DNA from 2 places in the Kitasatospora sp. NPDC001132 genome. Region 2 is predicted to be linked to the other one. Evidence: riboswitches for the same ligand, from Rfam matches in the RefSeq annotation. Region 2 holds a riboswitch; the other holds the start of a gene.
What was found. A riboswitch is a leader RNA that binds a small molecule or an ion and turns the genes downstream of it on or off. The one in region 2 is predicted to bind cyclic di-AMP.
Positions count from the first base shown of each region.

Region 1 (4,406 bases), on a different contig from region 2:
GCCGCCCCCCGCTCGGAGGCGGGCGGGGCGGTGCCGAGGTCCAGCCGGTCGGTGCCCCGGGTGGCGCGCTGCTCGGCGTCCCGGGCGTCCTGGGCCGTCATCCGGGCCCGCTCGGCGGCGCCCAGGCCGTTCAGCAGCTTCTGCGCCCCGGCGAGCCGCTGCTGGATCTGCTGCTTGGTGTCGGCGAGCGTGCGGCGGGTCTGGTCCAGCTCGGCGAGCTTGCCGGCCGCCTCGGTGCGGCGCTGGTCGAGCCGGCGCTGCCGGGTGACCAGCTCGTGCAGGGTCTCCTGCTGGCGCGCGGCGGCCTGCCCCAGGGTGCGGGCGCGGACCAGGTAGCCCTCCGGGTCGGACGAGAGGAACAGCTGGGCGGTCTGGGCCATTCCGCCACCGCGGTACTCGGCCCCGGCCACTGTCGCCAGGTCGCCGCGCAGTTCGTTGAGCTGGTCCTGGGCGATGGCGATCTCGCCCTGGAGGATCGTGGTCTCGCCCTGGAGCCGCCGCTGGGCCTCCTGCGCCGCGTTCGCCTTCTCGGAGGCCTGCTCGGCCTCGTCGTACAGCTGCTCGACCTGCGTCCTGACGTCCTGACGATCGCCCGGGTCCGGGCTGTCCGGCGCGGCCTGGGCGCGGCCTCCGGCGGCCACGCCCAGCGCGGTGGCGGCGGCCGCGGTCAGCACCAGCGCCCGGGTGAGCAGTTGGGAACGGCGGTGCACGGGCATGGCGGCAGCGGCTCCAATCCTGCGGCGCGGCCCCGCCGCCGCACCGGGACGGGCGGCCGTCGAGCGGGAGTCCGGTGGCAGACGTTAGCGAGTCCGGGCAAGCGAGTCCAAACCCTTCCCAACCCGAATATTCGACCCCTAATCGGACATCAGCTCGACCCGCCGGAAAAGCCGCAGGCCCGGCCTTCCCTGGGGAAGACCGGGCCCGGAGGCGTCCGAGCGGGGATCAGACCCGCACGATGGAGGTCAGCGGCATGTTGCCGACCGCCTCGTAGCGCACCGACGCACCCGGCTTGGGAGCGTGCAGCACCTGGCCGTTGCCGGCGTAGATGCCGACGTGGTGGGCGTCGCTGTAGAAGATCAGCAGGTCGCCGGGCTGGGCCTGGGAGATGTCCGAGCCGATCCGGGTGCCGGCCCCGGCCTGCGCCTGCGAGGTGCGCGGCAGCGACACCCCGGCCTGGTTGAACGCCCAGACCATCAGGCCGGAGCAGTCGAAGGAGCCCGGGCCGGTGGCGCCCCAGACGTACGGGCTGCCGACCTTGGACGCGGCGTACGAGAGGGCGGCGGCACCGCGCGAGCTGCCCGCGGCCACCTTCACCGGAGCGGCGGTCGAGCCGGTCGCCAGGTTGCCGCGGCTGTTGTCGCGCGAGGCGCGGTCGGCCTGCTGCTGCTGCGCCTGGGCGGCGTCGGCCTTGGCCTTGGCGTCGGCCGCGGCCTTCTCCTCGGCCTGGCGCAGCGCCTGGCGGTCCTGCTCGGTCAGGGTGTTGAGCAGGTCCTGGGCCGCCTTCAGCTTGCCCTGGACCTCGTCCTTGGAGGCCTTCAGCTGCTGGGTGGTCGACTCCAGCTCGGCGAGCTTGCCCTGGGCCTCGTTGCGGTCCTGGTCGAGCTTGCGCTGCTGCTCCTGGAGCTCCTTCAGCTGCCCCTTCTGGGTGCTGCCGGCCTGGTTCAGCGTGCCGGCCTGGCTGAGGAAGTTGTCCGGGCTGGAGGAGAACATCAGCTGGACGGTCGGGGATATGCCCCCGTTGCGGTACTGCTCGCCGGCGATCTCGGCGAGGCCGCCCTGGAGCTCGGTGACCTGGGCCTGCTGACGGGCCACCTGGTCCTGCAGGCCGGAGACCTGCTTCTCCAGCTCCTGCTGCTTGGCCTGGGCGGCGTTGTAGTTCTCGGTCGCGACCTCGGCCTGCTCGTTGAGCTGGTCGACCTGCCCCTTGACCTGTTCCTTGGTCGGCTGCGGGTCCGCGTGGGCACCCTGCGCGGAGAGGACGACGGCCGCCGCGGCGACACCCGTCAGGATCGAGACGCGGGCGCGACCGGCGGGCTTGGGACGACGATGGGACGCCACGAAGGCGGACTCCTTCTTCCTACGTCCGCCTACCGGGTGAGCTGACGGGTTCGGGCCGGAAGCATGCCCTACGACGCCTCACGGCCGTTCCACCGGCCGACCTGGCGCCGATTCACCCCGGAGGAACATGGTTCCCCGGCTCCGCTCCGCAGCGCCCCCGAACACTGGGCTCCCCTGTCGGGCAGTCGCTTCGACCTGCCCCGCTGCCTCGCGAACTCGGCGGTAACCACCGCCGCCACCCTGGCTGGGCGATCGACAGTGCGGTGGTTCGGAGCATGACCCTAGTAACTGAACCGTGATCCGTTCAAATCCTTGTCAGAAAAAAGGCAGAAGATTACCCAAGTTCTTTTGTGAAAATGACCGATGGTGACCACTGGCACACACAAGGCTGATCGGTTCTCAGCATGTGGTCGCGAAAGGGCGGGAAAGCCGAACGCCACCCCCAAGGGAGGGTGGCGCTTTTCACAGGCCCCCGAGGGAGCCCGGCGGGCGTGTCGGACCGTCAGACCCGGCGGATGGTGTTGATCGGCATCGCGTCGGCCTTCATCACCTTCACCACGTCACCGGTGTGCGGCGCGTGGACCACCATGCCGTTGCCGATGTACATCCCGACGTGGTGCATGTCGGAGCCGTAGATCACCAGGTCGCCGGGCTGGGCCTGGTCCAGCGAGGGCACCCGGGTGCCGTAGTGGCCCTGCTCCTGCGAGGTGCGCGGCAGCGAGACGCCCGCCTGCCCGTACGACCAGACCATCAGGCCCGAGCAGTCGAAGGTGGTCGAGCCGGTGGCGCCCCACACGTACGGCGAGCCCTGCTTGCTCATCGCCTTGGCCATCGCCACGGCCGCGTAGCCGCTGGCCGGCGGCAGGCTGCCGAGGTCGACCCGCTCGCTGCCGCGCGAGGCGCGGTCGTCCTGCGCCTGCTGGGCCTTCAGCGCGGCGCGGTCGGCGGCGCTGAGCGAGTTCAGCAGGTCCTGGGCGGCCTTCAGCTTGGTGTTGACGTCCGCCTTGGCCTGATTGAGGTCCTTGGTGGTGGTGTCCAGCGAGGCGAGCACGGCGGCCGCCTCGGCCTTCTCCTGGTCCAGCCGGCGCTGCTGTTCCAGCAGCCCCTTGAGCGCCTCGGCCTGGCTGGTGCTGGCCTGCTGGACGGTCGAGGCCTTCTCCAGGTAGCCGGACGGGTCGGAGGAGAGCATCAGCTGGACGGACGGGTCGATGCCGCCGGAGCGGTACTGATCCCCCGCCACCTCGGCCAGGCCACCCTGGAGCTGGGTCATCTGCTCCTGGCTGCGGGCCACCTGGTCCTGCAGCTGGTCGGCCTGCTTGCGCAGCTGGTCGGCCCGCTCCTTGGCGCCGTTGTACTTCTCCGCCGCCTGCTCCTGCTCCTCCTGGAGCTGGTCGATCTGCGCCTTGACGTCCGCCTTGTTCGGCTGCGGCGCGGCGTGCGCGGCCACCTGGGCGGAGAGGGCGACCGCGGTCGCAGCGGCAGCGGTGAGCACGGAGATCCGCGCGCGGCTCGGCTGCTTGGGACGGCGGTGGGAGGCCAAGGGACCGGCTCCTTCTTCCAGCGGACTCACCTGATGGGATGAGATTCCCGAAAATAGGTTTGACGCCAGACCCTAGTGAAGATCTATCCGTTTTGCCACTCCCCCGATGGCATGAACTCGGCCACCCCACACTGACTCCACAGCCCCCTCACAAGGCCCCGGAACCGCCCCTGACCAGGAATCACACGGAATCGGCCGAGGTCAGGGCCGGGCCAGCCGGTTCAACAGCAGCACCGACGCCACGGGGCGCGCGCCCGCCTTCCGCACGCCCTCCGCGACCTCCCGGTCGGTGGACACCACCACCACCGGACGACCCTGCGGCTCGGCCCGCACCAGACGGCGGATCAGCTCGTCGGCCGTTTCCCCGGTCCGGCTGAACCGCACCCGGACCCCGCGCGGTGGCGCCATGATCACCGGGACGTCCAGGTCCTGCCCGTCGAACACGCAGGTGACCTCCGCCTGGGTGCGCTGAGCCAGCATCGCCAGCCCGCCCAGCAGCCGGATCCGCTGTTGCTCCAGCGGCAGTGCCGGATAGCCGGCCTTGGTCACGTTGTAGCCGTCCACCACCAGGTGGACCTGGGGGATCGCCAGCAGCTGGTCCAGCAGCGCCGGATCGTCCTCGGCCAGCCCGCGCCGGGCCACGTCGTGCGGCGAGGCCGCCCCCGGCACCACCGCCTCCACCAGGTCCGCCGGGCGGATCTGGGAGACCGGCAGCGCCAGCTCCCGCTGCAGACCCTGGGCCGACTGCAGCACGGTGTCGAGCAGCAGCCGCAGCCGCATGTCCTCGACGCTGCGCCCCTCGCGGGCC
Region 1 covers NZ_JBSFKF010000003.1:36,255-40,660, forward strand. Annotated here, with positions in the region: gene ACWDBE_RS04570 (NlpC/P60 family protein) at 1-716, opposite strand, end outside; gene ACWDBE_RS04575 (NlpC/P60 family protein) at 943-2,058, opposite strand; cyclic di-AMP (ydaO/yuaA leader) riboswitch at 2,069-2,222, opposite strand; gene ACWDBE_RS04580 (C40 family peptidase) at 2,561-3,598, opposite strand; gene ACWDBE_RS04585 (NYN domain-containing protein) at 3,800-4,406, opposite strand, start outside.
Region 1: linked by a shared signal. The riboswitch ahead of ACWDBE_RS04575 (NlpC/P60 family protein) and the one ahead of ACWDBE_RS17045 (transglycosylase family protein) in region 2 are both predicted to bind cyclic di-AMP.

Region 2 (4,406 bases):
CCGCCCGGCAGGGCCGCGAATTCAACGCAATTGCCCTGGGAGTTGCTGTGCAGACTCTTCTGCCAGACCACCCCCTGGAGATCGGCGGCGGCCATCCCGTTGTAGGTGTCGTACGAACCGTTCGTGTCCTGCGAGTCGTGCATAGAAGTCTCCCGAAGAGCTCCGGAGTTGTCGTCCAGCGCGGCGCCCCCGGCACCGCCGAAACGAACGGACCGGCCCCGTACCGGTCCGGCACAACGCCTCACTTGACGCGATGATAGCTGCAGTGCACGTGCATCAGCACGAGACATTGCAGGTGCACGAGGCCTTTTATTCGCAGGCGCGAACTCTTCACGGACCCTTCTCCTGACGGTACGTAAACGGACATAGCCGATGGAATCGCCGGGTTCGCGATAACCGGCCGTGAGCACTTCCCCGCCGAATGTTGATCTTCGAATGCCGGGAGTCGCGCGCCCGTGACCCTCAGTCAAACCACCCCTGTGCTGTGAGACATCTCACGCGCCCCGGGTGCAACGCCCGCCCCTCGGATCACGTCGAGGCAACCACGGGCGACCGTACGGGGGTTGGGCGAAGAATGTCCGGATTGTAGGCAAAGCGCCCGGACCGGCGCCGAGGACGCGCCGGGTCCGCACCGCGCTCGCGTGAATCCCGCACGGCAGCCGACTGCAAGCCTGACGGGCAGATGTCCTACGATCTCCGGCATGAGCACCGCAGCCATCCCGGGCGCGCCACTGCCCGTCCGCACTCCAGGCTCCCGTGCGCGGGGGCGCCACCGTCGTCCCGAGCGCCCCGAGATCCCGGCCGGCGCCCCGGCCCTGGTGCTCGCCGTGCCCGCGACCGCCGGGCCCGAGTCCCGCTCGGTCGTCGAGGAGCTGCTCTCGATCGTCCGCACCGAGCAGAACGGCGTCCAGACCGCGGTCGGCTACCTCCCGGGTGACGGCACCGAGGGCGCGGACGGCGAGGACCGCACCGTGGCCGAGCTGCTGACCCTGGCCGCCGAGGCCGGGCTTCCGATGCCCGTCCTGGTGCCGCTGGTGCCCGGCCCGCACACCTTCCTGACCGAGCTTCACGCGCTCGCCGCCGAGTACGGCGCGCCCGTCACCGACCCGCTGGGCCCGCACCCGCTGCTGGCCGAGGCCGTGCACGTCCGGCTGTCCGAGGCCGGGCTGGCCCGGGCCGACCGCGCCCGGCTGTTCGCCATCGCGACCGCCGCGGACGGCGTGGTGCTGACCACCGTCGGCGGCGAGGACGCTGCCGCCGCGGCCGGCATCACCGGCGTGCTGCTGGCCGCCCGACTGGCCGTGCCGGTCGTCGCCGCCGCGCTCGACGTGCCCGGCTCGGTGGCCGCGGCCGTCAACCACCTCAAGGAGACCGGCTCGCAGCGCCCGGCGCTGGCCCCGCTGGTGATCGGCCCGGAGGCGGACTCCGAGCTGCTCGCCACCGCCGCCGAGGAGACCGGCTGCCCGTCGGCCGCGCCGCTGGGCTCGTACCCGTCGGTCGGCCAGCTGATCGCCTCCACGTACCTGGCCGCGCTGCCCACGCCGTCCCCGGAGGACCTGGCGCGGGCCGAGGCGGAGGCGGCGGCCGCCGCCGAGGCCGAGGGGGTCACGGAGGGTGCTCGCGGCGCCCACGCGGCCGCCGAGGCGCCCGCCGGGCAGTAGTTCGACTCCGCGCGCCGCTCGGCGCGCTCCGAAGGGCCCGGAACGGCTTGCGTTCCGGGCCCTTCGCTCTATCCCTCCCACCGCCCGCGCGTCGTCCCTCCCGGATCGCCCCTCCCGCGTCACCCTCCCGCCCGGATGCGGACGGCAATGACGACGATGACGCGAAAAATAGCGCGGAATGTCCGTTCTGGTGGCATTTGAAAGGGAATAGGGAGCGCAGGCCCAGGTGTTCGAATCGCGCCCACTCCCCCACCGCCAGGGTGCGCCGGCTCCGCGACTCGGCGCGGTGTCACATCAGCTCTGAGGTGGAGCCAGTTGTCGACTTCAGCAACGGCATTGCCCGAAAACGATCATTTACGATCATGGATGGCGGCAATTTTGGCAGTTCCCACTAAACCGTGATGCGCATCACAGTGGTTTGCAGTTTGAACTTGAGTCTGATTAACGTGCTCCCCGTTCGTGACCACACGAACCCGGTTCATCCGCAACGCCGAGTCCTGCCGTCGGATGTCCTGGCAGCGCGAAAACGCACCACGGCAGGAGCGGGGGACCCACAGGTAAGTCGCCCCGGACCGGTCTGCGGAACGGTCCAGGGCTAGGGGTGAAGCCGCGCCCACCGGCGCGGCCGGGCAACTCCAGCCCGAATCCGACAGCTCACCTCGCAGGCGTGGGAGAGGACTCCGTCTTCATGCTGCCCACCAACGGCACCAGCCTGCCCGGCCGAACCCGCCGCGTGATCGCCGCCCTCGGCGTCGCGGGCGTCGGCCTCACCGTCCCCTGCCTCACCCCGGGCACCGCCTCGGCCGCCTCCGTCGCCACCTGGGACAAGGTCGCCCAGTGCGAGAGCGGCGGCAACTGGAGCATCAACACCGGCAACGGCTTCTACGGCGGCCTCCAGTTCACCTCCAGCACCTGGTCCGCCTTCGGCGGCACCGCCTACGCGACGCGCGCCGACCTGGCCACCAAGGACCAGCAGATCGCGATCGCCGAGAAGGTCCTCGCCTCGCAGGGCCCGGGTGCCTGGCCCGTCTGCTCCGTCAAGGCCGGCCTGGCCAAGGGCGGCACCCCGGCCGCCGTCGACACCTCGGCGGGCTCGGCCACGGGCTCGACCCCTTCCAAGCCCGCCGCGCCCGTCCAGAGCGCCAAGCCGGCCACTCCGGCCGCGACGCCCCAGGCCCCCGCCGCGAAGCCCGCCGCGCCCGCCCAGGACGGCGCGCAGGCCACCGCCTCCGGCAACCGCGGCGACTGGGTCCAGAAGCGTCAGCAGCAGGCCCAGGGCGGCGACTACACCGTGGTCGAGGGCGACTGGCTGTCCTCGATCGCCGACCAGCACAATGTGCGGGGCGGCTGGCAGCGGCTGTACGAGCTCAACCGCGGCACCCTGACCGAGGGCCCGGACACCATCTACCCGGGCCAGCAGCTGTCCTTCGGCGGTGCGACCGGCTCGGACTCCACCGGGTCCGACCGCTCCCAGAAGTCCGGCCAGTCCGCGAACGGCGGTGCCGTGAACGCCCAGCCGACCGCGCAGACCCCGGCCCCGGCCGCCAAGCCGGCCGCCAAGCCCGCGCCGCAGGCCCAGACCCAGGCTCCGGCCGCCACTGGCAGCATGGCCGCCGCGGTCGCCTTCGCCGAGTCGAAGGTCGGTCAGGCGTACGTCTACGGTGGCACCGGCAACGGCGGCTGGGACTGCTCCGGTCTGACCCAGGCCGCGCTGCGCGCCGCGGGCATCTCCGTCCCGCGCGTCGCCGCCGACCAGGCCGCCGCCAGCACCCACGTCTCGCTGGACAGCCTCAAGCCGGGCGACCTGCTGTTCTGGTCCAACAACGGCAAGGACTCCGGCGTCTACCACGTCGCGATCTACGTCGGCAACGGCAAGTACGTCGAGGCCGCCAACCCGAGCTCGGGCGTCCGCGAGCAGAGCATCGCCAACTGGGCCCCGGACTTCGCCGGCCGGGTCTGAGAACGGCGCGCAGTCGGACAGCCGACGGGCCTCAGGTAACAGGTAACAGGTAACAGATTTCATCATCTGTCAGCTGTCGCCCGAACGCTGACCACCCACCGCCCCCGGGGAGAGTCTGGTCGCTCTCCCCGGGGGTTCCGACGTACCTCCGGCCATATCCCCGTGGTGGATCCCCGCTCCAACGGGCATGCTGCTGCTCTGCACCCGAGGACACCCGAGGAGGAGTCCACATGGCCCAGGTCACCGTCACCCTCGACGCGAACCTCGCGATCGACGTGATGATGCTCTCCGGCACCAAGAACCCCCAGGACGCCGTCGAACTGGTCCTGCGCGACTACCTGGCCCGCGGCCGCCGCACCGAGACCCGGACCGGCGACGCGACCGACGGGCACTGCCTGACCGCCGACGGGCCGACCACCCAGGAGGGCTGACCACCCGACGGCCGCCACGACCACCGACGGCCGCCACGACCGGCCGCGCGCACGCCGAAGGGCCCCGGAGGGCAACCGCCCTCCAGGGCCCGTACGTCGGCCGCGGCCGCCGGCGCTCAGCGCGCGCAGGCCCCCGTGGACCCGCGCATCACCAGCTCCGGCTGGAACATGAACTCGCCCCGCTGGGCGGCGTTTCCGCCGACCTCCTCCAGCAGCGCGTCGACCGCCGCCGTGGCCATCGCCTCGACCGGCTGGCGGATCGTGGTCAGCGGCGGCTCGGTGAAGGCGATCAGCGGCGAGTCGTCGAACCCGACCACCGACACGTCCTGCGGCACCGACAGCCCGCGCTGGCGC
Region 2 covers NZ_JBSFKF010000010.1:277,008-281,413, reverse strand. Annotated here, with positions in the region: gene ACWDBE_RS17055 (DUF397 domain-containing protein) at 1-143, opposite strand, end outside; gene ACWDBE_RS17050 (sirohydrochlorin chelatase) at 702-1,661, shown strand; cyclic di-AMP (ydaO/yuaA leader) riboswitch at 2,179-2,342, shown strand; gene ACWDBE_RS17045 (transglycosylase family protein) at 2,329-3,621, shown strand; gene ACWDBE_RS17040 (hypothetical protein) at 3,852-4,052, shown strand; gene ACWDBE_RS17035 (LacI family DNA-binding transcriptional regulator) at 4,169-4,406, opposite strand, start outside.